4 regions of the Streptomyces sp. P1-3 genome follow, and region 3 is predicted to be linked to each of the others. Evidence: riboswitches for the same ligand, from Rfam matches in the RefSeq annotation. Region 3 holds a riboswitch; each other region holds the start of a gene.
The links. Region 3 has a riboswitch for cyclic di-AMP ahead of ACQUSR_RS10100 (transglycosylase family protein). Riboswitches for the same ligand answer to the same signal wherever they lie in the genome.

Region 1 (7,593 bases), 2.0 Mb from region 3:
GCTGTCCGCGCACCCCCTGGTCCGGCAGATGCGGCCGGACTCCGAGGTGATCGAGGAGTTGCGGCGCCCGGCGCCCGGCTGCGCCACGCGGTTCGTGAGCTTCTGGAGTGATGTGGACCAGGTGGTCACGCCGGTCGAGATGGCATGCGTCGACCACCCCGACCTCCGCTCGCACAACGTGGAGGTGACCGGAATCGGACACCTCGCCCTGCCCGTGCATCCGGCCGTCGTCCAGGGGGTCCGGCGGTCGCTGGAGGAGACGGAGCAGGAGCCGGGCGACGCTTCCGGATCCGCTTCGGTTGCGTAACGACCCGGAAAATTACCGAACAGCAATCGAACGCCCGGCCAAGTTACGCCGCCCAGACAGCCGAAAGGCCACCAAATGCCCTTTCCTGGGCCCCATAAAACCTGTTGAAGATTGTCGCCGTCGCATACCGCCGGGTACAGTCGCCGCACTGAACCGCCCTGGGGGACCTCCCCCCGGACCCCCAGCTCCTACTGCCGAGGCGAAAGAGAAGTTGGTGGTGAACGACCGTCACCCGTCGGGTAACCCGACCCCGACCGTCCCCGCTCCTGACGCCTCCTACACCCAGCACTACGGGGCGTACGGCGAGCAGCAGGGCGCTCAGCACGCCTATGCCGGGTTTGACGGCTACTCCACCGGTACGTTCGACGCCCTCGGCGCCGCCTACGGCGAAGGCGACCCCCTCTACGGTTCCGTGCCGGGCGATCCCTACGGCGAGGTCGCCACCGGATACGACACGGGCCAGTACGGGACCGGGTCATACGACACCGGCCACTACGACACCTCCGGCCAGTGGGACTTCGGCGCCGCCGCGCAGCAGACCGCCGAGCCAGCCGCGTACGGCACCGGCAGCTACGACACGGGCAGCTACGACACCAGCGGTTTCGGCACCGGCGGTTACGACACCGGCGCCTACGACACCACCGGCCTGGACGGCACCGGCACCGGCACGGCGTGGGACACCGGCGGCTATCAGCTCTCCGCCGACATCCCCGGCCCGCACGACGGCTCCGCGGACACGACGGGCCAGTGGGACACGAGCGGTCACTGGGACGTCAGCGACGCGTACGACACCGATGCCGCCGCCGACACCGGCGCCCACGACACCGCCCTGTGGGGCGGGACCGGGACCTACGACGCCAACGGCGTCGACTCCGGCCTGACCCAGACCTGGGACGCCACCGCCTGGGCCACCGGTGACTCCGTCTACGAGCAGCAGTTGATCGGCCAGCCGTACGAGGCCGATCCGGCGACCGGGTTCGAAGCCGACTCCGCCACCGGGCCCGGCTTCGGCTCCGGCGCCGATGCCGACCTCCCCGAGTCCGGCACGGACTTCGGCCTCCCGGCCGACGCGGCGACCGCCCCCGGGTCGGCCGCCGGCGTCGACGCGGCCGGTGCCGACGACCGGGACGACGAGCCCGTACTGGTCTCCGCCGCCACCGGTCCCGGCGGTCCCCGCCGGAACGGCGGATCCCGCCGCGACAGCCGCGACAGCCGCAACCGCCGCCGCACGTCCTCCTCCCGCCCCAAGCGCTCCGCGCTGCTCACCGTCGCCGTGCCCTCCGTCGCCATCATGGGCGTGACGGCCGTCGCCGCGGCCGCCGTCGGCGGCATCGGCGGCGAGGACGGCAAGAAGGACGACTCGACGACGCAGGCCGCGCCCGACCCGGGCTCCGTCAAGCCCTCGGTGGCCAACAGCAAGATGGACACCCAGCTCGCCGGACTGGCCGACCGCGCCGACGACTTCGCCGACCGCGCCAACCGCACCCAGGAGCGCATCGACCTCAAGGAGCGGCAGGCGGCCGAGCGCAAGCGCAAGGCCGAGGAGGCCGCCCGCAAGGAGGCGCTGCGCCCCAAGTTCGCGCTCCCCGTGGCGCAGCACGGCCTCAGCGCCCAGTACGGCCAGGCGGGCATCAACTGGATGTCCGTGCACACCGGCATCGACTTCCCCGTCAGCTACGGCACGCCGGTCATGGCCGCCACCGACGGGACCGTCCGCACGCAGTGGAACAGCGCGTACGGCAACATGGCGATAGTCACCTCCCCCGACGGCACCGAGACCTGGTACTGCCATCTGAGCAGCACCAAGATCCGATCCGGTTCCGTGAAGGCCGGGGACGTCATCGCGTACTCGGGCAACTCCGGCAACTCCACCGGCCCGCACCTCCACTTCGAGGTGCGCCCGGGCGCCGGCTCGGCCGTCGACCCGCTGCCGTGGCTGCGCGGTCACGGCCTCGACCCGATGTAGGCCCTCAGACGGGCTTGTTTCCAAGCCCGTCCAGCAAGCCCGTCCAGCCATGACAGCCAGGACAGCGCCGAGCGCGGACAACGCCCGGCGCGACGCGAGCGCTAGAGCTTCTCCACCGGCGCGTACCGCAGCAGCAGCCGCTTCGGCTTCTCGTCGCCGAAGTCGATCGTGGCCTCCGCCCCGTCGCCGCTGCCCTTGACCGCCATCACCGTGCCCAGACCGAACGAGTCGTGCGTGACCCGGTCTCCGACGGCCAGCGAGACCACCGGACGGTCCTTGGCCCGCCGGGTCGCGAAACCGCTTGCACCGCCCGCGCCACCCCGGGCGCGCGAAGCGGAGAGCCCGGACGACAGGCCCGAGGTGATCGCCGACACCGCGCCCATCGAGGCCGACGGCGCCGACGGCCCCGTCCGCTTCCACTGCACGTACTGGTCGGGGATCTCCTCCAGGAAGCGGGACGGCGGGTTGTACGCCGGCTGCCCCCACGCGCTGCGCAGGGTCGACCGCGTCAGGTACAGCCGCTCCCGCGCGCGCGTGATGCCGACATACGCCAGCCGCCGCTCCTCCTCCAGCTCCTTGGTCTGGCCGAGGGCGCGCATGTGCGGGAAGACGCCGTCCTCCATGCCGGTGAGGAAGACGACGGGGAACTCCAGGCCCTTCGCGGTGTGCAGGGTCATCAGGGTGATGACGCCGGTGCCCTCCGCGTCCTCGTCGGGGATCTGGTCGGAGTCGGCGACGAGCGCGACCCGCTCCAGGAACTCCGCCAGGGTGCCCGGCTCCTCCTCGGTCCGCTCCTGCTCGAATTCCAGGGCGACGGCCGCCAGCTCCTGGAGGTTCTCGACACGGGTCTCGTCCTGCGGGTCCGTGGACGCCTGGAGCTCGGCCAGATATCCCGTACGCTCCAGCACCGCCTCCAGGATGGTGGCGGGTCCGGCGCCGGACTCCACGATCGTGCGCAGCTCCTCCAGCAGCACGTTGAAGCGCTTCACCGCGATCGCGGAGCGCGCCGCCATGCCGTAGGCGTCGTCCACGCGGCGCAGGGCCTGTGCGAAGGAGATCTTCTCGCGCAGCGCGAGGGCCTCGATCATGGCCTCGGCGCGCTCGCCGATACCGCGCTTGGGCACGTTCAGGACGCGGCGCAGCGGGACGGTGTCCTCGGGGTTGGCGAGCACCCGCAGATAGGCCAGGACATCCCGGACCTCCTTGCGCTCGTAGAAGCGCACGCCGCCGACGACCTTGTAGGGCAGGCCGACCCGGATGAAGATCTCTTCGAAGACACGGGACTGGGCGTTGGTGCGGTAGAAGACGGCGACGTCTCCGGCCTTGGCGTCGCCCGCGTCCGTCAGCCGGTCGATCTCGTCGGCGACGAACTGCGCCTCGTCGTGCTCGGTGTCGGCGACGTAACCGGTGATGGTGGCCCCGGCCCCGGCCTCGGTCCACAGGTTCTTGGGCCGCCGGTTCTCATTGCGCTCGATGACGGCGTTGGCCGCGCTGAGGATCGTCTGCGTGGAGCGGTAGTTCTGCTCCAGCAGGATGGTGCGCGCGTCCGGGTAGTCCTCCTCGAACTGGAGGATGTTGCGGATGGTGGCGCCGCGGAAGGCGTAGATGGACTGGTCGGCGTCGCCCACCACACACAGCTCGGCCGGGTCGAAATTGTCAGTGCCCGTGCCGACCAGCTCACGCACCAGCGTGTACTGCGCGTGGTTGGTGTCCTGGTACTCGTCCACCAGGACGTGCCGGAAGCGGCGGCGGTAGTGCTCGGCGACGTCCGGGAACGCCTGCAACAGGTTGACCGTGGTCATGATGAGGTCGTCGAAGTCCAGGGCATTGGCCTCGCGCAGCCGCGCCTGGTACATCGCGTACGCCTCGGCGAGCGTCTTCTCGAAGCCGTCGGCGGCCTGGTCGGCGAAGGTCTCCTCGTCGATGAGCTCATTCTTGAGGCTGGAGATCTTCGCGCTGAAGGACTTGGGCGGAAAGCGCTTGGGGTCCAGATCCAGATCCCGGCAGACCAGGGCCATCAGCCGCTTGGAGTCGGCGGCGTCGTAGATCGAGAACGAGGACGTGAAGCCCAGCTTCTTCGACTCGCGGCGCAGGATGCGCACGCACGCGCTGTGGAAGGTCATCACCCACATGGCGCCGGCGCGCGGGCCCACCAGCTCCTCGACCCGCTCCTTCATCTCGCCCGCGGCCTTGTTGGTGAAGGTGATCGCGAGGATGGAGCCGGGGTGCACCTTGCGCGCGCCGAGGAGGTGGGCGATGCGGTGGGTGAGGACGCGGGTCTTGCCGGATCCGGCGCCCGCGACGATGAGCAGCGGCGCGCCGTGGTGCTCGACGGCGGCCCGCTGCTGGTCGTTCAGCCCCTCCAGCAGCGCGGCGGAGTCCACGGCGGGGCGGGGCGCGCCGTTGCGGTAGTACGGCTCCCGCGCCTGACCGGCCTGGCCTGGCTCCCTGGGTACGGGCACGCTAAAAGTGTCGCCGAAGAGGTCGTGCGGCACCTCCTCCGCGGCCGGGCCGGCCGGATACCCGTCGTGCTCGGGGTCCTCCGGCGGTGGCGGAAGCTCCTCGGGGGCGGCTCCGGGTGCCGCGCCGTCGAGGTTCGCCAGGAAGCTGTCGTCAAAGAGGCTGCTGCTCATCGCCCACCGAGTCTAGGGCCCGGCACTGACAGCCGACACGACAATGTCACGGAAAGATCTCGGACAAATCGAACACCAGCCTTCCCAGGTGCCCCAGAGGTTGGCTAGCGTGCTCCGTCAGGCGGCCCGCTCCCTGCCGGCGACCGAAGCCGGCGCGTGCCGCCGCCGCCGAGTCCGGCCCGCCCATCAGGCGGTTCCGGAGCCGGGGACCCACCCGCACCATCTGGGGTGAATCGGCCCGTACGTCGCACGTACGGCCGTAGGGCAGCCTTCCGTACGCCCGAACCCGACAGCTAACCCGGTAGGCGGTCCACGGAAGGAGTCGCCTCCCTTGGCGTCGCACCGCAAACCGCGTCCCCGGTTGCTCGAATCGCCCGCCGGCCGCCGCACGGCCGTGGGTGTCACCACCGCCGCCCTCGCCTCGGTCACCCTCCTGTCGCAGACGGCGAACGCCGCGCCACGGGCGCCGAAGCCGACGGTCGAGGAGGTGAGGAAGAAGGTCGACGCCCTCTACCGGCAGGCGGGTACCGCCACGCAGAAGTACAACGCGGCCACGGAGGCCGCGGGCAAGCAGCGGACCGAGGTGAACCGCTTGCTGGACGAGGCCGCCACCCGTACCGAGAAGATGAACGAGGCACGGCGCACCCTGGGCGCGTACGCGGCCGCCCAGTACCGGCACGGCGGGATGGACGGCACCGCGACCCTGCTGCTGGCCGACGACCCGCAGGGCTTCGTCGACCAGAACCACCTGATGGACCGGCTCACCGGGCGGCAGAAGGACGCGGTCGACGACTTCCGTACGCAGCAGACGGAGCTGGCCCGGCAGCGCGGCAAGGCCACCCGGAGCCTGGCGGATCTGACCGCGTCGGAGCGGAAGCTCAAGGCCGAGAAGAAGACGATCCAGGAGAAGCTGTCCCAGGCCCGGGCGCTGCTGTCCCAGCTGACCGCGGAGGAGAAGGCACGGCTGGCGGCGCTGGAGAAGAAGAAGGAAGCGGAGGCGCGGCGCAAGGCGGCCGAGCTGGCGGAGAAGCAGCGGCAGGCGGAGGAGGAGCGCAGGCGCCAGGAGGAGCAGCAGGGGGACGACGGCAGCGGTACTGGTTCCGGCAGCGGCTCAGGCTCCGGCTCCGGCTCCGGCACCACGGACCCGTCAGCGCCCTCCGACTCCACCAAGGCCGCGCAGGCCGTGGCGTTCGCGCGCGCCCAGATAGGCAAGCCGTACGTATGGGGCGCCACCGGCCCGAACTCCTTCGACTGCTCGGGGCTGACCCAGGCCGCGTGGAAGGCGTCGGGGGTGACGCTGCCGCGCACCACGTGGGACCAGGTGAAGGTCGGCACGCGCGTGTCGACGTCCGAGCTCAAGCCGGGCGACCTGGTCTTCTTCTACGACGACATCAGCCACGTCGGGCTGTACATAGGCGACGGGATGATGATCCACGCGCCGAAGCCGGGTGACAACGTGAAGATCGCGCCGATAACCGAGATGCCGATCTACGGGAGCGTCCGCCCGGCGTAGCACCGGCCTGCTCAGAGCCTGCTCGGAGCCTCCTCGGGGGCTCCTCAGGTCCACATCACCGCGATGAAGATGTTGGCGGTGGTCAGCAGCCCGACGGTGCCGAGGAGCGGGGCGGGCACCTTCTCCTCGTCCCGCTTCACGTAGACCAGGCCGAGGATGACGACGAGCAGCGCCATCTTCACGCCGATCTTGACGTTGTCAAGGCTGTTGCCGTCGGCCTGGTTGAGCCCCACCAGCGCGATGCCCGTCACCAGCATCGTCAGCGCGCCGTGCAGCATCGAGGGCGACATCCGGGCCTCGCCCGCGCCTATCAGCTTCATCTGTGTGAGGAAGCCGCCGAGCAGCGCGGCGATACCGATGATGTGCAGGCCGACGAAGGCGTGCAGAGTTGCGTCCATGGCCTCGGAGCGTAGCCCGCGCCCGCGGCCGCCACGACGGCCGGGCCGGTCGCCTCGCGGCTACGGGCTACCGGCCACCGGCCACGAGCGACGGCGGACCACGGCCACCGTCGACGGGCCACCGGCCACCGGAGCCGACTCGGCATCGGGCGACTCGGCACCGGTGGCCGGTTCGCCCATAGCACCGCGAGCGTCCTCGCCGGGTGCGGATCGCCGCTTCGGTCATCCGCGTGCGCGAACGTTCCGGCACTCGGTGAGCCGACCGGTCAGCCGCGGTCCGCGATCCACCGAAATCGCTCATTCCCGGCCTTCACCGTGTCCTCGCCCGACGACGGGGTCTAGCTTCCTGCTCCAGGCGGCGGCCCGCTCCCCTGTGTACGGCGTCGGCCGTGCACGGGCCGCCGCCTCGCCCGCTCGGAAGGAAGTGACCCACCGCCGTGGCCTCGCACCGGAAGCCCAGGCAGCGTCCGTTCGCAGGCGGCACCGTCCGCCGGGCCGCGACCATCGCCCTGGCGGGCGCCGCGACCGCCGCCACGGCCCTCGACGGCACCGGGCACGCGGCGCCCCGGCTCACCCCGGCCGAGGTGAAGGCGCAGGTCGACCGCTACCACCGGCAGGCCGAGGAGGTCACCGAGCGCTACAACGGCGCGCGGGCGGACGCCGAGGCGGCGCACACGGCGTACGAGGCGCTGCAGGACGAGGCCGCCCGCAGGACGGACCGCCTCAACGCCTCCCGTAACGCGCTCGGTTCGTACGCCACCGCGCAGTACCGTTCC
Region 2 (7,593 bases), 4.8 Mb from region 3:
GGGGCGGCGGCGGACGGCGGGGCGCCCGCGGGGTCGCCGCCCGACGGCGCGCTCGGTGGCCTGATGGCCGCTGGTTCGCCGGGTGGCGACGGCGAAGTGACGGGTCTTCCGGCGCCGGGCGAGGCGGCGGCGTACCCGGCGGAGCTGAACGGTGGGGGAGGTGGGCCCGGCGCGGTGCCTGCCCCGGCGACCGTGGGCGCGGACGGCTCGGCACCGGCCCTCGGCGCCGAGCCCGGTGACGCGGCCGCCCGTCCGGTCGCGGCCGGGCGTCCTGCGGCGGGTCGTGGGCGCATCGGCCTCGGTGGCACGGCATCCGGAGTCGCCGCGGCCCGGGACTCCGCGGCAGATGGCACCGGCACCGGCGCGGATCCGGACCGCGCCGATCCCGTCGACCGCGCCGACGCCGTCGCCCATGCCGCCGCGCCCGGGGAAGCCCTGGCAGGAGGCGGCCAGGGGGCCGATCTCCGCGCGGCGGAAGCGCACATCGCCGCCGCCCCGGCCGACCTGGTCGACGCGGATCCGGCCGGCGCGGACCCCGCCGGCGCCGCCTCGGCGGCACGGATCCGGCAGGCCACCGCCCCGGCCGCGGACCTCCGGCAGACCGTCTCGCTGCTCGCCGACGCCGCCGAAGCCGCCGCCTACGTCGGCGACACCGACGCCGCCGTACGGATCGGACGCCGCGCAGAGGTGCTGCGCGGGCCGTGGGACCACGCGACCGCGTTCCTGCGGGACGTGCTGGTCGGAGCCGGTGCGTTGCAGGGCGGCGACGCCCGGCGCGGGGTGCCGCTGCTGCGGCGGGCGCTCGCCGGCGTCCGGAGTGACGAGGACGACGCGGCGACCCTGCTGTGGGCGGCCAACGCGGCCAGCCTGCTGGGTGAGGGCGACGCCGCGGCGGACTACGGCGCCCGGGCCGGAGGCGTGGCCCGGGTGTCGGGGATGACCGGGACCCTCCCCGTCGTCCTGGAGAACGCCGCCACCGCCGAGCGCATGAACAGCCGGTTCGCGCTCAGTGCCGCGCTGTCCACCGAGGGGCTCGCCCTGGCCCGCGCTTCCGGAACCACCAACTCCGCCGCCGCGCACCTGGCCAACCTCGCGGTCTGCGCCGCCGTCAGCGGCCGCGAGGACGAGTGCCGGGACCACGCCCACCAGGCGCTGGCCATCGCGATCCCGCACCGGCTCGGACTGCGGGCCGGCGTCGCCTCCTACGCGCTCGGCGTGCTGGACCTGGGCATGGGCCGGTTCCAGCAGGCCCATGAGCGGTTCACCGCGCTGACCGCCGCGGGCCCCGGCGCCGGGCACCCGGTCGTCGTATGGGGCTCGGTGGCGGACCGTACGGAGGCCGCCGTCGCCGCGGGCGACCGGGCCGCCGCCCGCGACGCCGTCGACTTCCTCGGCCGCTGGTCCGCGCACGCCGCGTCACCGCGCTCCCGTGCGCTCCTCGCCCGCTGCCGGGCGCTCGCCGCCACCGACGACGACGCGGCCGTGACCCTGCTGCGGGACGCGCTCGGCCTGCTCGCCGCCGACAGCGGCGCCGGGTACGACCGCGCCCGTACCGCGCTCCTCCTGGGCGAACGACTGCGCCGCGACCGCCGGGCCGCCGAGGCCCGCCCGCACCTGCGGCAGGCGGCTGAATCGTTCCGGCGGATGGGCGCCGAGCCGTGGGAACGCCGCGCCCTGGGCGAACTGCGGGCCGCGGGCGAGACCGCCGACCGGCCCGCGCCGGACACCCTGGCCGCCCTCACCGCCCAAGAGCTGCGCATCGCCCGGCTGGTCGCCGACGGCGCGTCCAACAAGGAGGTCGCCGCCCGGCTCTTCCTCAGCCCCCGCACGGTCGAGTACCACCTGTACAAGGTCTATCCGAAGCTCGGGATCACCTCGCGCACCGAGCTGGCCCGCCTCGTGCAGCGGACCGCCCCGTAAGCCCACCGACCTGCCCCAGTAAGCCCACCGGCCTGCCCCCAGCAGCCCACCGGCCGCCCTCGTGATCCGCCCCGTAGACCCCCGTAGGCCCCCCGTAGTCCGCACCAGTAGTCCTACGGATGGCACCGGTGCCGCGCCCCGGCAGAGTTCTCGCTTGTCGGGGCGCCACGGTCCCGGCGGAAGAGACACGACGCGCCACCACACAGGAGCACACCCACATATGACCGCTGAAGCACAGCTGATCCAGGTAGGCGACATCGAACTGTGGACCGAGCAGTTCGGCGACCCCGCCCACCCCCCGGTCCTGCTCATCATGGGCTCGATGACCCAGGGCCTGCTGTGGCCCGACGAGTTCGTGGGGCGGCTGGCGGCCGCCGGACACCGGGTCATCCGCTACGACCACCGGGACGTCGGCCGCTCGACGGCCCGCGACTTCGCGGCCCACCCGTACACGTGGGCCGCGATCAAGGACGACGCCCTGGGGCTGCTCGACGCACTCGGCATCGACCGCGCCCACCTCGTCGGCCATTCCGCGGGCGGACTGGTCGCCCAGTGGATCGCCGCGGACCACCCCGAGCGGGTGCGCACGCTCACCGTGATCGGCTCCTCGCCGCTCGGCGGCCGCGAGTCGCAGGTGCTGATCCGGGCCCTGACGGGCGAGCCGCAGGAGCCTGGCAGCCTGCCGGAGCCGAGGCCGGAGTTCACCGAGTTCTTCCGGAAGGCGCTGGCGGCCCCGCCGCCCGCCGCCCGCGCCGCGGCGATCGACTTCCAGATCGAGGTGGCCAGGGTGATGAACGGCACCGCCCTGCCGTTCGACGAGGACGCCCAGCGCCGCCTTGAGGAGCTGCTCTTCGACCGCGCCCGCGACCCCCGCGCGGCGGTCAACCACCGCCTCGCCGGAATGGCCGACACCGAGGTCGAACCCGTCGGCGCGCTGGAGCGGGTGCAGGCACCCACCCTCGTGGTCGAAGGCACCCACGAACCGGCCAAGCCCGGCCACGGCCGCCTCATCGCCGAGGCGATCCGCGGCGCCCGCCTCCTGACCGTCCCGGACATGGGCCACATGATCGCGCCGGAGGTCGTGGCACCGGTCGCGGCGGCACTGGTCGACCACCTGGGGTCGGCGGCGGCCCCGCCGTCGCCGACCGCGCACCGACGGTGACCCGAACGGCCCGGGTGTCCGTACGGCGCACCACCCGGGCCAGGTGTCGTCCGCGCCCATCGGGGCACCTGTGGAGACATGGTGCGGCCCAATGACGAGGTCGCGGCCCTGCTCCAGGAGTACGCCGACCTCATCGCGATCACGGGCGGCGACGCCTTCAAGGCGCGTGCCTACGAGAAGGCCGCCCGCGCGATCGGCGGCTACCACGCCGACGTCTCGAAACTCGACGCCAAGGGCCTGCGCGAGATCCCGAACGTGGGGAAGTCGATCGCCGACAAGGTCGTGGAGTACCTGCGCACCGGGCATGTCGCCACCATCGAGGAGGTCAGGGTCTCGATCCCGGCCGGGGTCCGGGAGCTGATGACCATCCCCATGCTCGGCCCCAAGAAGGCCATGGCGCTCTACGAGGAGCTGCGCATCTCCTCCGTGGACGAGCTCCTCGACGCCCTCCACGAGGAGCGGCTGCGCGACGTCAAGGGCTTCGGCCCGAAGACCGAGGAGAACATCCTGCACGGCATCGCCCTCATGCAGAAGGCGGGCGGCCGCATCCTGCTCAGCGCCGCGATGGACGTCGCCGAGCAGGTCGTCTCCGAGCTGTCGCGGGTCACCGGGTGCGAGGGCTGTACGTACGCCGGATCGCTGCGGCGGATGAAGGAGACCATCGGGGACGTCGACGTCCTGGTCGCCGCGGCCCGGTCGGCGCCGTTCATGGACGCGTTCAGCGGTCTGCCGTACACCGCCGAGGTCATCGCGCACGGGGAGAAGAAGACCTCCATCCGCACCACCAAGGGGCTCCAGGTGGATCTGCGGGTGCTGCCCCCCGACTCATGGGGCGCGGGCCTCCAGTACTTCACGGGGTCGAAGGCGCACAACATCAGAATCCGCGAGATGGCGGTGCGCCACAAGCTCAAGCTGTCCGAGTACGGCCTGTTCCACGCCAAGAGCGGGAGGAAGATCACCTCGCAGACCGAGGAGGAGATCTACGACCGGCTCGGCCTGCCCTGGATCCCGCCGACCCTGCGCGAGGACCGCGGCGAGGTGGCCGCCGGGCTGCGCGGTGAACTCCCCGAGCTGGTCGCCGAGGACGACATCCGCGGCGACCTGCACACGCACACCGACCTCACCGACGGCCTCGCCCCGCTGGAGGACATGGTCGCCGCCGCGGCGGCCCGCGGCTACGCGTACTACGCCGTCACCGACCACGCCCCGGACCTGGTCATGCAGCGGATGACCGACGAGAAGATGCTCGCCCAGCGCGAGCGGGTGCGGGAACTGGACCGCGAGCACCGCCGGATGCGGGTGCTGCACGGCACCGAGCTCAACATCGGCCCCGACGGGGACGTGGACTGGCCCGGCGACTTCCTCGAAGGCTTCGACGTGTGCGTGGCCTCGGTGCACTCGCACTTCAACCAGAGCCGGGAGGCGCAGACCCGGCGGCTCATACGGGCCTGCGAGAACCCGTACGTCGCGGTCATCGGCCACCCGACCACCCGGCGGATCGGCAAGCGCCCCGCCATCGACGCCGACTTCGACGCGGTGTTCGAGGCGTGCGCCAGAACCGGCACGGCGCTGGAGGTCAACGCCCATCCCGAACGGCTCGACCTGGGCGACGAGGAGATCCTGCGCGCCAAGCGGTACGGCGTGAAGTTCGCGGTGAACTCCGACGCCCACGCCACCCCTCATCTGGCGTACATGCGCTACGGCGTGGGCACCGCGCAGCGGGGCTGGCTCACCCCCGACGACATCATCAACACCTGGCCGCTCCAGCGGCTGCGCCGCTTCCTGCGGGACGGCCGGAAGCGCTCCGCCGCCTCCTGACCCCGGACCGGCCCCGGCCTGAGGCACATGCCGGAATCGATTGCTCCACCAGGCGGATTCCATTCCTTCGTGAGATAACAACTCCCGCTGCACGAAGGCAAGTTCGTACCCCTTGGTGAAGGAGTGCGGAGTCTCCCGTGGCCTCGGAATTCCGTAATGCGGCCGACGTGAAGAAGTTCACAGAAAGCCATCTCGGCTCTGAAATCCGACGGTTGATGGTGCAGGATCTCCTCCCGGTACAAGATCCCGTCACCGAGGCGGGACCGTCCGGGCGGACGCCGAGTCCTGCCGCCGCACCGGATGGCCGGACAGATACGCACAGCGGCAGGAGCGGGAGACCCAAGCACGGCGGACCACGAACGCGGTGGTCCTTGGGGTGAAGCCACTTATGTGGCCGGGCAACTTCGCCGGCCCGAACCCGACAGGTCATCTTTCGCAGGCGGATGACGAAGGGCTTCGGCATGTCCGCGATTTCTCGCAAACCCGTGCTTCCCCGTATACCCGCGCTCATATCCAGGACGGGTCGGGTCTCGGCGCTCACCGTGGCGACCGTCACCGCGTCCTTGCTGGTCCCGGGTATGAGCTCCGACGCACAGGCGGCGACCTTGGCATCCAAGGCGCTGAAGGTCGCCGCATCGAAGAAGGGCGCACCTTACGTATATGGAGCGGCCGGCCCCAACCGGTTCGACTGCTCCGGGCTGACGCTCTATTCCTACAAGAAGGCGGGCCGTACGCTGCCGCGTACGGCGGCCGCCCAGTACAACAAGACCCGGCACCTTTCCGCCGGTTCCCGTAAAGCCGGTGATCTGGTGTTCTTCCATTCCGGCGGCAGCGTGTACCACGTCGGGATCTACGCCGGTAAGAATCAGATCTGGCACTCACCCAAGCCGGGTAAGTCGGTCCGGCTGGAAAGGATCTGGACCCGTCAGGTCTGGTACGGCCGGGTCAACTAGACGGTGCCGGGGCGGGCCAGGACCGCAGGGTGCGCCGACTGGTGAACCGGTGCTCGTGCCCGGTGACCGGATCGGTGAACGCCAACTCCCGGGCGAGCAGTTGCAGCGGTTCGCTGAAGTCGTCGGCGGCGGGGTCGCCGACGACCGGGTAGACCGGGTCGCCCAGGATCGGCACACCGAGGGCGTTCATGTGCACCCGCAGCTGATGGGTGCGCCCGGTCACCGGGCGCAGCCGGTAGCGGCCCAGCCCGCCCCGGCGCTCGGCCAGCTCGATACGGCTCTCGCTGTTGGGCGGGCCCGCCACCTCCCGCGCGGCCATCACCCCGCGCTCCTTGACGATCCGGCTGCGCACCGTCCGCGGCAGCGCCAGCCGGGGGGCGTACGGCGCGACGGCCTCGTACTCCTTGCGCACCGCGCGGTCCTGGAACAGCGACTGGTAGGTGCTGCGGTGCTCCGGCCGGATCACGAACATCACGACGCCCGCGGTGAGCCGGTCCAGCCGGTGGGCGGGGCTCAGCTCGCGCAGGCCCAGATCCCGGCGCAGCCGTACCAGGGCGGTCTCGGTCACATGCCGGCCGCGGGGCATGGTGGACAGGAAGTGCGGCTTGTCCACCACCAGCAGGTTCTCGTCGCGGTGGAGCACATCCAGCTCGAAGGGGACCGGCACCTCCGGGCGCAGCGGCCGGTAGAACCACAGGAAGGCCCCGGGTGCGAACGGGGCACCGGGTGCGACGGGCCCGTCCGACCCGACGATCCCGCCCTCGTCCAGCAGGGCGTCGATCAGACCGGGCCCGAGCGCGGGCAGCCGGTCGACCAGGTGGTCCCGGATCGTCGCCCAGGCCCCTTCGGCGGGCAGCCGCAGCCGGACCGGATCGATGCCGTCGCGCTGCGGCAGGGGGGCGGGCGGGGCGGTGGTTCTGCGTCTCATCGTGCTGCCAGCCTATGGCGTGCCCGGCCCGGCCCGGCCCGGCCCAGCCCGGCCCGGTGCCGGACGCCCGGGGTCAGGGGTGGACCGGGCCGTACGGGGTACTCGGAGAGCCGACGGCCCCGGGCGGCGGGCGCCGGGCGGGTCCGGAAGGAGCAGCCATGCAGAAGCAGACCCCCTCTCCGTCTCCGTGGGAGCACACCCCCTCCCAGGCCGAGGGAGAACGGGACGACGAGAACGAGGCGCCCGGCAGGAAGCTGCCCGGAACCGAGAAGCACCCGGACGTCCCCCGCACCACGCCGTCCCAGGCGGAAGGCGAGCGCGACAACGACCTGTGACCGGAGGCCGTCGTACGGTGACCCGGTCTAGGCGGGCTGACAGGCGTCGGACGGGCAGTCCTCCGGCGCCGGCCGCATCCGGGACACCGGCAGGTCACGCACCCGTGCGAGGGGGGAGCACAGCAGGATGAGCCCCGCCAGCGGCACTCCCGCCGTCATGATCCACATGGTGGTACGGACGCCGAGCGCCGTGCCGAGCGCGCCGCCGAGCAGGGCCCCGAGGGGCAGCGTTCCGTAGTTGAGGAACGCCGACGTCGCGGTGAGCCGGCCCAGCAGCTCCGGTGGGCAGTAGCTCTGCTGGAAGGTGGCCTTCAGCACGTTGCCCGCGACGACGCCCGCGGCGACGCAGAAGCCCCCGGAGACGTACAGCAGAACCCCGGCGCCCGGCGTGGTGAGCGGGATGAGCAGGGCGAACACGGCGAACCCCGCCTCGCACACCAAGGTCGCGCGGGCCGTGCCGATCCGGGCGGCGACCCG
Region 3 (7,593 bases):
GAGCAGGACCTTGGCGAACTCGCCCGGCTGGAACGACAGCCCGGCGACCCGCACCCAGATCTTGGCGCCGTTGATCGCGGGGAAGAAGACCGGCAGCGTGAGCAGGGCCAGGGCGGTGGCGACGCACACGTACGCGTAGGCCTGGAGGGCCCGGTGGTCCCGGAGGCTCAGCACGGCGGCCATGAACAGCGCCATGCCGAGGGTGGACCAGACGAGCTGGGTCGGGGCGGCGGGGTCACCGGGCGTGGCGAGATCCAGCCGGTAGATGAGGACCAGCCCGAGGCCGTTGAGGAGGAAGGCGATGGGGAGGAGGAGCGGATCGGCGTACGGGGCGCGGAGCCGGACGGTGAGATGGGCGGCGAGCGCGAGCACACCGAGCCCGGAGCCGTACCGGGCCGCGTCGGGCGGGAAGGCACCGCGGACGGCGAAGCCGACGGTCATATAGCCGAAGACGCAGATCAGGACGGCGCCGACGAGGAGCGCGAGCTCCGTGCCACGGCGCTTGGGGGGCCGGAGCAGCACCGGGGGAGCGGTGGTGGTCGGTGCTGCGGCGGCGGTCATGGCGGGGAATGTAGCGGCTCGGCTCCGGCGAGGGCCTCAGACGCGCGCGCCCGCCCCCACGCCGCGACCACCCGGCGGAACGCTGCCCGCGCCATGCGGCGGAACGCCGTCCGCTCCGCGTGATGGGAGGGCGTCCTCGCGGCGCGGTGGAAGGCTGACCTCGCCATGGGGCGCCACGGCGTCCGTATGACGCGGCCCTGTGGCGTCCGCGTCACGCGGCCCTACGGCGTTCGCGCTACCGGGTGGATCGGCGTCCGTATGACGCGGCCGAACGGCGTCCGCGAGCGTCCGGCTGAACGTCCGTATTCGCTCGGTCTCGTGGGAACGCCGCCACACCAGGCCCAGGACCGAGTCCGGCGCGCCGGTGACCGGCACGAACGCGACATCCCTGCGCCCCTGGTGCAGCGCGGTCGGGGCGCAGCACAGCATCGTGCCCCGGTCCGCCGCGACGTACGTCAGCCCCTCCTGGAGTGTGCGCACCTGAGGCCCGCGCGGGATCGGCCGCCCGCCCGGCGTCACGGTGGGGGCCATGGCCTCCCGCCAGTAGTCCGGCGCGGGCGCCGTCGGGCCGATCAGCCGGGAGTCCGCCAGCTCCTCCACGGACACCGACGCCCGCGCCGCGAACGGGTGCCGCACCGAGACGGCCAGGGTCTGCGGCTGCCGTGAGAAGGCCGGACCCGGTATCAGGTCCGGCTCGGCGACCGGCAGCAGGACGATGGCCGCGTCCACCGCGCCGGAGCGCACCGCGCCGAACGGGTCGCCCAGCGGGATCTCGACCGTCTCCACCTCGCAGCCCGGGTGCCGGTCGCGGAAGTCGGCGATCACCCCCATGACGCACTCGTCCGCCGTGCCCAGGAAGCCCAGGCGCAGCGGCTCCTCAAGGCCGCGGGCCGCCGCCCGCGCGGAGTCCACCGCGCCGCGCAGGGCGGCGTACGCGGGCCGCAACTCGGCCAGGAAGCGCTCGCCGAGCGGGGTCAGCCGGACACGGCGGCTGGTGCGGTCCAGCAGCCGGGCGCCGATCCGCCGCTCCAGCGAGCGAAGGAGCTGGCTCACCCGGCTCTGTGTGACGTACAGCCGCTCGGCGGCGCGCCCGAAGTGCAACTCCTCGCTGAGGGCGAGGAAGCACTCCAGCTCGCGCGTCTCCAGGCCGCCGCCGCTCCGGTCGGTGGCTGCCACCCCTGAGTTCCCCTCCCTCCGCGCCTGCGTGAAACAGATCGATGACTCTCACTCATAGAAGGCTGAGCGGTTGGCCGTTGTTCCCGGACAGGCACGGTTGTTCGCTGGAGACATGTCCGAAGCTACGGAAATCACCCTCGCGGCGTCGCGTTCCGACGACGCGTCACGCCGGTCCCGAACGGCGTGGCTCGCCGTCGGCACGGTCGCCGTCGGCATCTTCTCCGTCGTCACCACCGAGATGCTGCCGGTCGGCCTGCTCACCTCCATCGGCGCCACCCTCGGGACCTCCGACGGCACGGTCGGGCTGGCCCTGACCGTCCCCGGCCTGGTCGCCGCGGTCGCCGCCCCGCTGCTGGCCGTCGCCGTCGGCCGACTGGACCGGCGGCTGGTGCTGTGCGGACTGATGGGCCTGCTGGCCGTCGCCAATCTGGTGTCGGCCCTCGCGCCGACCTTCCCCGTTCTGCTCGCCGCCCGGGTCATGGTCGGCGTCAGCATCGGCGGCGTATGGGCCATCGCGGGCGGTCTGGCCGCCCGGCTGGTGCCCGAGCGGTCCGCGGGCGCCGCCACCTCCCTGATCTTCAGCGGCGTCGCCGTCGCCTCGGTGCTCGGGGTGCCCGCCGGGACGCTGATCGGCGACCTGGCCGGCTGGCGGGCGGCGTTCGGATGCGTCTGCGCGCTGGCGCTGGCCGTCACGGTCGCCATGGCCGTCCTGCTGCCTCCGCTGCCCGCCGACCGCCCGGTCCGGCTCGGCGAGGTGTCCGCGCTGTTCCGCAACGCCCGCCTCCGGGCCGGGCTGGTCACCACCGGGCTGCTGGTGGTGGCGCACTTCGGCGCGTACACGTACGTGCGGCCGGTGCTGGAGGACGTGTCCGGCGTCGGGGCGGGCCTGATCAGCACGCTGCTGCTGGTGTACGGAGTGGCGGGCGTCGCCGGGAACTTCCTGGCCGGTTCGGTGGCCCACCGCGACCCGCGCCGGACGCTGATGGTCCTGTGCGCGTTGCTGGCCGCGGCCGAGCTGCTGGTCCCGCTCCTGGGCCGGACCACCGCCGGGGCCGTCGTGCTGCTGGTGCTGTGGGGTCTGGCGTACGGAGGCGTCTCCGTCACCGCCCAGAACTGGGTGCTGCGCTCCGCACCGGAGGCGCCCGAGGCGGCCTCGGCCCTGTTCGTCGCGGTCTTCAACCTGGCCATCTCACTCGGCGCGCTGCTCGGCGGCCGGGCCGCCGACCAGATCGCGCTCTCCAGCGTGATGTGGTGCGGAGGAGCGCTGGCGGTGCTGGCGCTGGTCAGCGCGGGGGTACTGGGCCGGGTGGGGCGTGCGGAGCGCGGGTGACACCGTCGGTACCGGAACGCCTACGTTCCGGTACCCGGATCCGCCCGTATGGCGCAGACGGCGGGAGGCCGCCCCCCATCGGTGGGATCATGAAGGACAGGGGACCTTCAGGGGACTCTTCTTCGGGGAGTGAGCCCGATGACAGCGAGCATGTACGTGGTCTGGAGCGCGGTGGAGCCAGGGCGCGTCGTTTACGAGACGCACTCGATCGAGGCGATCACGGACACCGCGGGCGTGCACGCGGAGGTCAAGAGCGAGACCCATGAGGTCGCGCTCCGCAGCCGGGCGCACGCGCGGTCGATCGCGGAAGCGGGAGGCTACGAGCTACGGGCCGAGGGCGAGGCGTGGGAGAGCCTGCCCGAGGAGGGCCCCCCGGAGGACGGCCTCCCCGAGGAGAGCCCCCCACAGGAGTGATGTCCCACCCGGGAAAGTCCGACGCCCGAGGCGTCCGGCGCCGCAGGGGGGAAGTGCGGGCCGGAAGCCTCGGGCGTGGGTCTTGTGACGACGCGGGAGCGCTGTCTGATCGACGTCGGCTGGTGCCGGGAGGATCAGATGCTGACGCCGTGCGCGCGCAGGTAGGCGATCGGGTCGACGTCCGAGCCGTAGCCGGCGGCGGTGCGGATCTCGAAGTGCAGGTGCGGGCCGCTGCTGTTGCCGGTGGTGCCGGACAGGCCGATCTGCTCGCCGCCGTTCACGGTCTCGCCGACCGTGACGGACAGGGACGACAGGTGCGCGTACTGGCTGTACTTGCCGTCCTCGTGCCGGATGACGACCTGGTTGCCGTAGGCGCCACCCCAGCCGGCGGAGACGACCGTGCCGGAGCCGACGGCCTTGATGCCGGTTCCGGTGCCGACGGGGAAGTCGACGCCGGTGTGGTAGCCGCTGGACCAGGCGCTGCCGGCCTGGTGGTACGGGGTGCCCATCGCGGCGTCGACCGGGGCGGTCCAGCCGGTGGCGGCCGGGGCCTCGGTGTGCGCCGGGGCGGGCTTGGGGGCCGTGGGCTTCGGGGCGGCCGGCTTCGGCGCGGCGTGCTTCGGGGCGCGCGGCTCGGCGGCCTGCTCGGTCAGGGACAGGTCCTGACCCGGGAAGATGAGGTTCGGGTTGCCGCCGACGACCTCGCGGTTGGCCTCGTAGACGGCCTGCCAGCCACCCTCGACGCCGTGCGTCTGGGCGATCTTGTACAGCGTGTCGCCGCTGACGACGGTGTAGGTCTCGTCCTGCGCCGGCGCGGCGGGCTTCGCGTGCTTCGGGCCGGCCTTGGGCGCCGCCTTAGGCGCCTCGGCCTTCGGAGCCGCGGCCTTCGGGGCAGCCGCGGGGGCGGCCTTCGCACCGTCGGGGGAGATCGCCGGGGCGGGACCGCCCTGGGCCAGCCCGGCCTTGGCGGAGCACACCGGCCAGGCGCCCGGGCCCTGCTCGGCGAGGACCTTCTCGGCGATGGCGATCTGCTGGTCCTTGGTGGCCAGGTCGGCGCGCGGCGCGTACTTGGTGCCGCCGAAGGCCTCCCAGGTGGACTGCGTGAACTGCAGGCCGCCGAAGAAGCCGTTACCGGTGTTGATGCTCCAGTTGCCGGTGCTTTCGCAGTCCGCGACCTTGTCCCAGGTCTCTACGGAGGCGGCGTTGGCCGACGTGGCGCCGACGAGGGGAAGGGCCACACCGGCACCGCTCGCGGCGAGCGCGAGCGAGACCTTGGCGATTCGGCCGGGGTTATAGCGACGGTGACGTCCGCGAGCAGACATAGGGGTGTTCCTCTCCTACGCCTGCGAGGTGAGCTGTCGGGTTCGGGCTGGAGTTGCCCGGCCGCGTCATCGGGCGGCATTCACCGCCACCGCAACGCGTCTTCACCCCAAGCCGGTTCGCGGGTTGTCCGCGACTCGGCACTTACCTGGTTCCCCCGCTCCTGCCGTGATGCGTCGTCGTTTCTCCTTGGCCGGCGGCAGGATTCGGCGCTCCGGCTTCGGGTCTCCCGAGCCTCTATGGCTGCGGGAGCGGCGGCCACCGTAAGCGGAAGAATTTCGCGGTCACAAGCCGCGTGACATGCGCCGGTGATCCATTTCCGATTTGACTCGGTATTTATGTCACGCTGCGCTTTGGATCTCTTTCGCAGCGAAATGGAGATCTTGCACAATGGCGTGACGGAAAAGCATGGGGTAACCGAACTGACGCAATGCTTATGCGGCGCCACGATGTGGTCACCGGTTCATCGCTATTCCTGTGACCTCGGCCACGGCGGCCCGCTATAACGGCATGAGGTGTTAAAAGTCCGGTTTGAGCTGCGGGTTGGGGATCCGGCCCGCGGTGGCCGGCCGTGTCGCCGGTCGCCGCGCCGCTCGGCCGGTCCTGGTCGCCGTGGCGCACGTGGTGCCACTATGGCTCGCCATGGCGCCACGACTGTGCCATGATGGCGGCATGGACCTCACGCCGTACGCCGGCTGTCTCCGCCCGGCCCAACCACGAGGATGAGGCAGCCGTGCCCATGTTTGACACCCCAGAACCGATCAGCGCCACGGTCCATATCGAGGTCGGCGCCGCCCGGATCACGGCGGGGGACCGCGCGGAGACCGTCGTCGAGGTGTACCCGGGCTCAGATGACAGCAAGGCCGACACGCGGGCCGCGGAGCTGACCCGGGTCGAGTACGCGGGCGGCAGGCTGCTGGTCAAGGCCCCGAAGGGGCCGACACCGCTCAGCGACCCCGGCGCCGTCCACGTGGAGATCGCGCTGCCGCGCGGCTCGCGGCTGGACGGCACCGCCGGCAGGGGCGACTTCACCTGCGAGGGGCCGTTGGGCGAGTGCAGCCTCAAGGTCACGGCCGGTGACATCGTGCTCGACGAGGCGGGCGCGGTGCGGCTGCGCACCCAGCACGGGGACATCACCGTGGGCCGTGCCGCGGGCGACGCCGAGGTCACCACCGGTTCCGGCGAGGTGCGGATCGGGGAGATCGTCGGCACCGCGGAGATCAAGAGCTCCAACGGGAACGCCTGGATCGACGACGTCGCCGGCGAACTGCGGCTGCGGGTGGCCAACGGGAACGTCTTCGTCGGCCGCGCCCACGGCGCCGTCTCCTCGAAGGCCGCCAACGGCAGCACCCGGATCCACGAGGTGATCCGGGGCACCGTCGAACTCCAGACCCAGGCCGGCGACTTCGAGGTCGGCATCCACCCGGGCACCGCCGCCTGGCTCGACATCAACTCCCGGGCGGGCTCGGTGCACACCTCGCTCGGCGCCGCCGACGGGCCGGGCGAGTGCGCCGAGACCGTCGAGGTGCGCGCCCGCACCGTACTCGGCGACATCGTGATCCGCCGCGCGTACCGCTCATGACTTCCAGAGAACGACCTTCGCAACAGTTACGAAAAGGAGGGGCGCGATGACCGCCACCAGCACCATGACCGCACAGACCAAGGGGATCAGCGCCGTCGGACTGCGCAAGGCGTACGGCGAGAAGGTCGTACTCGACGGGGTCGACCTGGAGGTGCCCGAGGCGACCATCTTCTCGCTGCTCGGCCCCAACGGGGCCGGGAAGACCACCACCGTGCAGATCCTGTCCACGCTCATCGCCGCGGACGGCGGTCAGGCACAGGTCGCGGGGCACGTTGTGGACCGGAACCCGGACGCGGTGCGCGCCGAGATCGGCGTCACCGGGCAGTTCGCCGCGGTGGACGGCCTGCTGACCGCCGAGGAGAACATGCTCCTGATCTCGGACCTGCTCCACCTGCCGCGCCAGGAGGGCAGGCGGCGCACCGCCGAGCTGCTCGAGCGCTTCGAACTGACCAAGGCGGCCAACAAGCCCGCCTCCACCTTCTCCGGCGGCATGCGGCGCAAGCTCGACCTCGCCATGACCCTGGTCGGCAAGCCGAGCATCATCTTCCTCGACGAGCCGACGACCGGCCTCGACCCGCGCAGCCGCCGCAACCTGTGGCAGATCACCCGCGACCTCGTCACCGACGACGGCACCACCATCTTCCTCACCACCCAGTACCTGGAGGAGGCCGACGTGCTCGCCGACCGGATCGCCGTCCTCGACGGCGGGAAGATCGTGGCCGAGGGCACCGCCGACGAGCTCAAGCGCCGCGTCCCCGGCGGGCACATCCGCCTCCAGTTCACCGACGCGCACCGCCTCGATGCCGCCGCCCGCGCCCTGGGCCAGCCCATGCGCGACGACGAGGCGCTCACCCTCCAGATCCCCAGCGACGGCAGCATCCCCGCGCTGCGCGCCGTGCTCGACCGGCTGGAGGACGCCGCGGTCGAGGCCGAGGCGCTCACGGTGCACACCCCCGACCTCGACGACGTCTTCCTGGCCCTGACCGGCAGCAGCATTCCCGGCCAGGCGCGGGTCACGGAGCCCGCGCGATGAGCTGACTCGCCGCGACCGTCCCGTCAGCGGGACACCCAAGGGTGGGGCCCGGTGCTGGAAACAGCACCGGGCCCCACCCTTTTCCCGGCTCGCGGAACGCGGTGTCGTCGGCGATGAGTTGACGCGGGACTCGATCGCCGAGGAAGGTGCACTTCGACCTGGTGGAGTACGCGGAGG
Region 4 (7,593 bases), 2.2 Mb from region 3:
GAGCCGGAGACGGCGCTGCGGGCGGCGGCCCGCGCCTACCGGGACGCGATCCGCGCCGCGGAGGGCGCGGCGGAGGGTGCCGCGCGGGCGGGGGACGCTGCCGCGCGGGCCGGGGACGGCGCCGCGCGGGCCGGGGACGCCGCGGTCTGACCCCGCGGCTCCCGCCGACGGCCCGGGGGGCCGCGTCCCCCGCAGGCCCGGGGGACGCGCTCCCGGCTCAGCGCCGGTCTGCCCCCCCCCGGCTCAGCGCCGGTCTGCCCCCCCCGGCTCAGCGCTGGTCTGCCCCCCCGGCTCAGCGCCGGTCTGCTCCCGGCTCGCCGCCGGTCTGTCCCCGGCTCGCCGCCGGTCTGCGCCCGTCCCGTCCCCGGTCTGTCCCCGGCTCGCCGCCGGTCTGCGCCCGTCCCGTCCCCGGTCTGTCCCCGGCTCGCCGCCGGTCTGCGCCCGTCCCGTCCCCGGTCTGCCCCCGGCTCGCCGCCGGTCTGCGCCCGTCCCGTCCCCGGTCTGCCCCCGGCCCGTCCCGGTCTGCGCCCGTCCCGTCCCCGGTCTGCCCCCAGCTCGTCCCGGTCTACGCCCGTCCCCGTCCCCGGTCTGCCCCGGCCTACCCCCGGTCCACCTCCGGCCCGCCCATCCCCGGCCCGTACCCGGCGCACTCTCGCGCAAGGGCGCTAATAGGGGTATGAAGAACATATGGGCACATACAGCACTGTTCCGCTCGCGGCCCGAGACCACCTGGTCGGCATCGGCCCGCTCGTCGCGGGGATAGGCATCGTCATCGGCCTCATCCTGGCCGTGTGGCTGGGCATCAGGGTCAAGAACAAGGAGCTCCCGCCCTCTCAGGAGCCTCAGCCGCGCGCCGGCGCCTGGGAGACGGAGCAGGAGTACGAGAGCGGTCGGCTGACGTCGCCGGATCACGGGCCCGGGCATCAGGACTCGCATCCGACGGACGTGAAGACGCAGCGCCGCAAGCCGATGGAGGTCCCGCACGACGGTGTGCGGCACATGCCGTACGAGTTCGGCAACTTCGGCAGCCAGCCGTCGGACACCGACGAGCCGCCGCCGAAGTGGACATCGGGACGCAGCGGCTCGTGGGGCACCGGCTGACGGCCCGGCCGCGACGGCTGGGTGTCGCGACGACCGGCCGCCGCTGAGGGCCGGCCGGCGATGTGGGACGGCCCGGTGCGGCCTGGTGCGGCGAGAAACGGCGGCGATGTGGGACGGCCCGGTGCGGCGCGGTGCGACGGGAAGCGGCGCGGGTCCGCCGGTGGTGCGGGGCGGCCAACGGTGCGGGCCGGTCGGCGGTGCCGGATGCCCGTGACCGCCGAGTCCCTGATAGCCGCCGGGTCCCTTGCGGCAGACCGCGACCGCCGCGACCGCCGGGCCCCTCGCGGCCGGCCCCGATCCGCCGCGCACGGCCGCGCGATACGGTCGCGACGTGCCTGACCAGCTTTCCCCCGTGCCCGCTCCGCCGCCCCTGTTCACCTGGGAGTTCGCCACCGACCCCTACCCGGCGTACGCCTGGCTGCGCGACCACGCCCCCGTGCACCGGACCGCTCTGCCCAGCGGAGTCGAGGCCTGGCTGGTGACGCGGTACGCCGACGCGCGGCAGGCGCTCGCCGACTCCCGGCTGTCGAAGAACCCCGTTCACCACAGCGAGAACGCCCACGGCAAGGGGAAGGTCGGCATCCCGGGGGAGCGCAGCGCGGGCCTCATGACCCATCTGCTCAACATCGATCCGCCGGACCACACCCGGCTGCGGCGGCTGGTGTCGAAGGCGTTCACACCGCGCCGCGTGGCGGAGTTCGCCCCGCGGGTCCAGGACCTGACCGACCGGCTCATCGACGGCTTCGCGGCGCGCGGCGAGGCCGACCTCATCCACGAGTTCGCCTTCCCGCTGCCCATCTACGCGATCTGCGACATGCTGGGCGTACCACCCGAGGACCAGGACGACTTCCGCGACTGGGCGGGCATGATGATCCGCCACGGCGGGGGGCCGCGCGGCGGCGTCGCCCGGTCCGTGAAGAAGATGCGGACGTATCTGGCCGAACTGATCCACCGCAAGCGGGAGTCGCTGCGCGAGGACGGGGCCGACGACCTGATCTCCGGGCTCATCCGGGCCAGCGACCACGGCGAGCACCTCACCGAGAACGAGGCCGCGGCCATGGCCTTCATCCTGCTGTTCGCCGGCTTCGAGACCACGGTCAACCTCATCGGCAACGGCACCTACGCCCTGCTGCGCCACCCGGAGCAGCGGAAGCGCTTCCAGGCCGCGCTGGCCGACGGCGACGAGGCCCTGCTCGCCACCGCGGTCGAGGAGCTGCTCCGCTACGACGGCCCCGTGGAGATCGCCACTTGGCGGTTCGCCACCGAGCCGCTGGTCCTCGGCGGGCAGCGCATCGCCGAAGGCGACCCCGTCCTGGTCGTCCTGGCCGCCGCCGACCGCGACCCCGAGCGCTTCGAACGGCCCGACGTCCTGGACCTGGCGCGCGCCGACAACCAGCACCTCGGCTACGGCCACGGCATCCACTACTGCCTCGGCGCGCCGCTGGCCCGGCTGGAGGCGCGGACCGCTCTCGCCACCCTGTTGAGCCGCCTCCCCGACCTGGCGCTCGACGGCGATCCGTCCGATTTGCGCTGGCGCGGCGGACTCATTATGCGAGGGCTGCGCACGCTCCCCGTAACGTTCACCCCAGAAGGAAGTTGACGGGCGGTCAGCACCGTGATCGGGGCGTGACCTCCGCTACATCGGCTTGTGACTCGTTGGCGGTCGGATTATCTTTCAGCCTCAACTCAGCCGCCACACGAGAGGCAACCGCATGCGCTCCGGGACCGGTAGACACCGCCGCCCCCGTCAGGCTCCGGCAATCGTCGTCGCGGCGGGGGTGACCGGCGCGAGCATCGCGCTTCCGCTCCTGGGCGCCACCGGCGCACACGCCGCCGACACGGCCACGTGGGATCGGGTCGCCGAATGCGAGAGCGGGGGTACGTGGAGTGCCAACGCGGGCAACGGCTTCTACGGCGGCCTCCAGCTCACCCTCGACATGTGGAAGAGCTACGGCGGTACGTCCTACGCCCCGCGTCCCGATCTGGCCAGCCGCTCGCAGCAGATAGCCGTCGCCGAGACGATGCTGGCCGACCGCGGGCCGCAGGCCTGGCCCAGCTGCGCGCTGAACGCCGGGCTCAAGGACGGGGGCGAGGCTCCCGAGGTGAACCCCGGCAGCACCCAGCCGCCCACCACCGGGGCCGAGGAGCCGGACCGAGGTGACGCCGACTCGACGAAGCCCGCCGACGAGGACACGTCCACCCAGAAGCCCGACTCCGACTCTGACTCCGGCTCCGACGACACGTCGGACGCGGACCGCGACCGTACGGATGGCGACGCGGACGGCAAGGCGCCCGAGGACGGCAAGGCCGACACGGACGGCAAGACCGACGAGGGCAGGGCCGACGAAGACGGCAAGGCCGACGAGGGCAAGGGCGACAAGGCCGACGAGGACGGCAAGGGCTCCACGGACCGTACGGACCCGGAGCGGGACGCCGACCCGGCGCACACGCCGTCGGAGGACCCCGCGGACGGCCGTACGGACGACGGCGCGGACGGTCGTACGGACGACGGTGCGACCCCGACCCGTCCGGACGCCGACCCCGGGCGCGCACCGCAGCCCGGCACCGGCAAGCACCGCGGCGAACCGGACGACCGCGCCGGCGACGGCGCCGGCGACGGCGAGCGGCGCGGCGGACGGCATGCCTCGCGCGGCGACGGCGACCGCGGCGCGAACCCCTCGGGCGACGGCCGGGACCGTTACACGGTGCGCTCCGGTGACAGCCTGTCGGCCATCGCGGCCGAGCACGACGTCCCCGGCGGCTGGCCCGCGCTCTACAACGCCAACGAGAGCCTCGTGGGCGCTGACCCGGATCTCATCCTCCCAGGTCAGCGCCTTGTCCTGAACGGCGACGAACGCTAGTTCGGGCCATCTCGCCCGCCGTGATGAAAATGAGACATGAGTCTCTTCGCATTTTCGGGTGTGTCTGCCTTATCCCGCCTTAACAGGGTGGGTCTGACCTGCGGAGATGATGGTTCCCTGGGCGCAAACAGGGCTGAGTTTCCACGGATGTTGGGGTTTGAGCTCTCCCGGGGGCTGTGCTTACCGTCGTCATCGCTCGCCACCGCGGGCACCGCCGACCGACACGCCGAGTCCTGCCAACGGTCGGGGGGTTGTCGACGCGTAAGCGCCGAAGGCAGGAGCGGGGGACCCACGATTTTGCGCCGGTCCGCCGGCTAGGGGTGAAGCCGGGTGCGCGGCAGCGCATCCGGCCGGGCCACTCACACGCCCGAACCCGACAGCTCACCTCGCAGGCGTCGGTGAGGAAACGAACCAACCATGCTCAAGTCCAAGGGCAAGCATCGTCGTCCCTCCAAGGCCACCCGGATCGCCACGCTCGCCGGTGTCGCCGGCGCCGCCGTCGCGGTCCCGCTGCTCGGCGCCACCCACGCCTCGGCGGCGACCACCAACCAGTGGGACCAGGTCGCCCAGTGCGAGTCCGGCGGCAACTGGTCGATCAACACCGGCAACGGCTACTACGGCGGCCTGCAGTTCTCGGCATCGACCTGGGCCGCGTACGGCGGCACCGCGTTCGCCCCGACCGCCGACCAGGCCACCAAGGACCAGCAGATCCAGATAGCCGAGAAGGTCCTGGCCGGGCAGGGCAAGGGCGCCTGGCCGGTCTGCGGCAAGAACCTGACCAGCGGCGGCTACGAGGGCGGCTCCTCGGCCTCCACCCAGTCGCAGCAGCAGAGCAAGCCCAAGGCCCAGCCGAAGCCGCAGACCCCGGCCCAGCCGAAGGCGCAGCCCCAGCGGCAGGCCCCGCAGCAGACCGAGCGCCAGGCCCAGCCGGCGCCCACCACCCGCTCCACCGAGCGCGCCGTGCCCAAGGGCGACGGCGAGTACACGGTGAAGGCCGGCGACACCCTCTCCACGATCGCCGAGGCCCGGCACGTCGAGGGCGGCTGGCACAAGCTCTACGAGCTGAACGACGACGTCGTCGCCGACGCCGACCTGATCTACCCCGGCCAGCGCCTGCACCTGAGCTGACCCGGCCAGCGCCTGCACCTGAGCTGACCCGCTCTTTCTCCGGGGCTCCGCCCCAGGCCCGGACGGGCTGTCGAGACAGCCCGTCCGGGCACTCCGCGTCTTACAGGCCGGGCGTCGGGCGGGGGCAGCCCGCCGCTCCGGTTAGGCTCATGCTGCTAAGCCGCAGACCAACGAAGGAGAACCTCGTGCCGTCCATCGACGTCGTCGTAGCTCGCGAGATCCTCGACTCGCGAGGGAACCCCACGGTCGAGGTCGAGGTCGGCCTCGACGACGGCAGCACCGGCCGTGCTGCCGTGCCGTCCGGCGCCTCGACCGGCGCCTTCGAGGCCCTCGAGCTGCGTGACGGTGACAAGAACCGCTACGGCGGCAAGGGTGTGGAGAAGGCCGTCCTCGCCGTCATCGAGCAGATCGGCCCGGAGCTGGTCGGCTACGACGCCACCGAGCAGCGCCTGATCGACCAGGCGATGTTCGACCTGGACGCCACGCCGGACAAGTCCTCGCTCGGCGCCAACGCCATCCTGGGCGTCTCCCTCGCCGTCGCGCACGCCGCCTCCGAGGCGTCCGACCTCCCGCTCTTCCGGTACCTGGGCGGCCCCAACGCCCACCTGCTGCCGGTGCCGATGATGAACATCCTCAACGGCGGCTCGCACGCCGACTCCAACGTGGACATCCAGGAGTTCATGATCGCGCCGATCGGCGCGGAGTCCTTCTCCGAGGCCCTGCGCTGGGGCACCGAGGTGTACCACACCCTCAAGGCCGTCCTGAAGGCCAAGGGCCTGTCCACGGGCCTGGGAGACGAGGGCGGCTTCGCCCCGAACCTCGGTTCCAACCGCGAGGCCCTGGACCTGATCCTGGAGGCCATCAAGCAGGCCGGCTACACCCCCGGCCAGGACATCGCGCTCGCGCTGGACGTCGCCGCCTCCGAGTTCTACAAGGACGGCTCGTACAACTTCGAGGGCCAGTCCCGCACCGCCGCCGAGATGACCGAGTACTACGCCGAGCTCGTCGCCGCGTACCCGCTGGTCTCCATCGAGGACCCGCTGTTCGAGGACGACTGGGACGGCTGGAAGACCATCACCGCCAAGCTCGGCGACAAGGTCCAGCTCGTCGGCGACGACCTGTTCGTCACCAACCCGGAGCGTCTGGGCCGCGGCATCGACGAGGCCGCCGCCAACGCCCTGCTGGTCAAGGTCAACCAGATCGGCTCGCTGACCGAGACCCTGGACGCCGTCGAGCTGGCCCAGCGCAACGGCTTCAAGTGCATGATGTCCCACCGCTCCGGCGAGACCGAGGACGTCACCATCGCCGACCTGGCCGTCGCCACCAACTGCGGCCAGATCAAGACCGGCGCCCCGGCCCGCTCCGAGCGCGTCGCCAAGTACAACCAGCTGCTGCGCATCGAGGAGATCCTCGACGACGCCGCGGTGTACGCGGGCCGCTCCGCCTTCCCGCGCTTCAAGGGCTGAGAGCCCCCGAAGCCCGGCCGGGGCCGAACGCCCGGCTGAACGGCTGACCGCCCGTCGTCCGTACGTCCCCGTACCCGGTCCCGTACCGTGTGCGGGGACGTACGTACGCACACGGACGACGTACTACGGACGCAACACGGACGACGTACGGACGCACACGGACGAGGCAGTGGAGGCGGACATGGCCGGGGACCGGGACCGGTTCTCCACCGCGACCAGGCTCAAGAGCTTCGGCGAGCAGGCAGCGGCCCGCGTCTACCGCGCGCGCGTCCGCCGCAACCGCTTCACCGGCCGCGCGGCGATGCTGGCCCTGGTCGTCTGCTCCCTCGTCATCGCGCTGGCCTATCCGATGCGCCAGTACATCTCCCAGCGCTCGGAGATCGCCGACCAGCGGCGGCAGGCCCAGCAGGCGCGCGACGACGAGAAGCGGCTGCGCGAGGAGAAGGCGCGGTTGCAGGACCCCGCGTACATCGAACGGCTGGCGCGCGAGCGGCTGCACTACGTCCGGCCGGGGGAGACCGGCTACAGCGTCGCCGGCGACGCGCAGGACGCCGACCGCTCCGCCGACCACAGCGCGGCCGCTAATCGCCCGTGGTACCGCAACCTGTGGGACGGTGTGGACACGGCGGACGCGGCCGCCCGCCGCTGACCGGACTCCGCCGTCACAGCAGCCCGGGGCCCGCCGGTCGCCCCATTCCACAACCGATCCGGTCGCCCCATTCCACAACCGATATCGAAGAGAACCCGCCACTCATGGACACGCCCCCTCCGCAGACGGAGCCCACCCCACCCACCGACGCGGACATCGCCGCCTTCAAGGAGCAGCTCGGCCGCCCGCCGCGCGGCCTGCGCGCCATCGCGCACCGGTGCCCGTGCGGCAACCCCGACGTCGTCGAGACGGCGCCCCGCCTGGAGGACGGCACGCCCTTCCCGACCCTGTACTACCTGACCTGCCCGCGCGCCGCGTCCGCCATCGGCACCCTGGAGGCCGAGGGCGTGATGAAGGAGATGACGGAGCGGCTCGGGACGGACCCCGA

Region 1: linked by a shared signal. The riboswitch ahead of ACQUSR_RS19525 (NlpC/P60 family protein) and the one ahead of ACQUSR_RS10100 (transglycosylase family protein) in region 3 are both predicted to bind cyclic di-AMP.
Region 2: linked by a shared signal. The riboswitch ahead of ACQUSR_RS30945 (C40 family peptidase) and the one ahead of ACQUSR_RS10100 (transglycosylase family protein) in region 3 are both predicted to bind cyclic di-AMP.
Region 4: linked by a shared signal. The riboswitch ahead of ACQUSR_RS20355 (transglycosylase family protein) and the one ahead of ACQUSR_RS10100 (transglycosylase family protein) in region 3 are both predicted to bind cyclic di-AMP.

Annotation. Positions count from the first base shown of each region.
Region 1 is NZ_CP192512.1:4,504,279-4,511,871, reverse strand. It holds gene ACQUSR_RS19540 (lipase family alpha/beta hydrolase) at 1-307, shown strand, start outside; gene ACQUSR_RS19535 (peptidoglycan DD-metalloendopeptidase family protein) at 525-2,273, shown strand; gene pcrA (DNA helicase PcrA) at 2,375-4,906, opposite strand; cyclic di-AMP (ydaO/yuaA leader) riboswitch at 5,063-5,229, shown strand; gene ACQUSR_RS19525 (NlpC/P60 family protein) at 5,238-6,419, shown strand; gene ACQUSR_RS19520 (hypothetical protein) at 6,464-6,817, opposite strand; gene ACQUSR_RS19515 (NlpC/P60 family protein) at 7,255-7,593, shown strand, end outside.
Region 2 is NZ_CP192512.1:7,254,528-7,262,120, forward strand. It holds gene ACQUSR_RS30930 (helix-turn-helix transcriptional regulator) at 1-1,920, shown strand, start outside; gene ACQUSR_RS30935 (alpha/beta fold hydrolase) at 2,141-3,082, shown strand; gene polX (DNA polymerase/3'-5' exonuclease PolX) at 3,161-4,900, shown strand; cyclic di-AMP (ydaO/yuaA leader) riboswitch at 5,206-5,357, shown strand; gene ACQUSR_RS30945 (C40 family peptidase) at 5,344-5,853, shown strand; gene ACQUSR_RS30950 (RluA family pseudouridine synthase) at 5,846-6,781, opposite strand; gene ACQUSR_RS30955 (hypothetical protein) at 6,940-7,116, shown strand; gene ACQUSR_RS30960 (MFS transporter) at 7,144-7,593, opposite strand, start outside.
Region 3 is NZ_CP192512.1:2,477,957-2,485,549, reverse strand. It holds gene ACQUSR_RS10120 (FtsW/RodA/SpoVE family cell cycle protein) at 1-561, opposite strand, end outside; gene ACQUSR_RS10115 (LysR family transcriptional regulator) at 598-1,737, opposite strand; gene ACQUSR_RS10110 (MFS transporter) at 1,850-3,067, shown strand; gene ACQUSR_RS10105 (hypothetical protein) at 3,206-3,481, shown strand; gene ACQUSR_RS10100 (transglycosylase family protein) at 3,616-4,803, opposite strand; cyclic di-AMP (ydaO/yuaA leader) riboswitch at 4,809-4,990, opposite strand; gene ACQUSR_RS10095 (DUF4097 family beta strand repeat-containing protein) at 5,541-6,383, shown strand; gene ACQUSR_RS10090 (ATP-binding cassette domain-containing protein) at 6,430-7,416, shown strand.
Region 4 is NZ_CP192512.1:4,685,004-4,692,596, forward strand. It holds gene ACQUSR_RS20335 (nucleoside triphosphate pyrophosphohydrolase) at 1-150, shown strand, start outside; gene ACQUSR_RS20340 (DUF6479 family protein) at 688-1,101, shown strand; gene ACQUSR_RS20345 (cytochrome P450 family protein) at 1,433-2,701, shown strand; gene ACQUSR_RS20350 (transglycosylase family protein) at 2,814-3,962, shown strand; cyclic di-AMP (ydaO/yuaA leader) riboswitch at 4,219-4,372, shown strand; gene ACQUSR_RS20355 (transglycosylase family protein) at 4,380-5,090, shown strand; gene eno (phosphopyruvate hydratase) at 5,276-6,556, shown strand; gene ACQUSR_RS20365 (FtsB family cell division protein) at 6,738-7,205, shown strand; gene ACQUSR_RS20370 (DUF501 domain-containing protein) at 7,310-7,593, shown strand, end outside.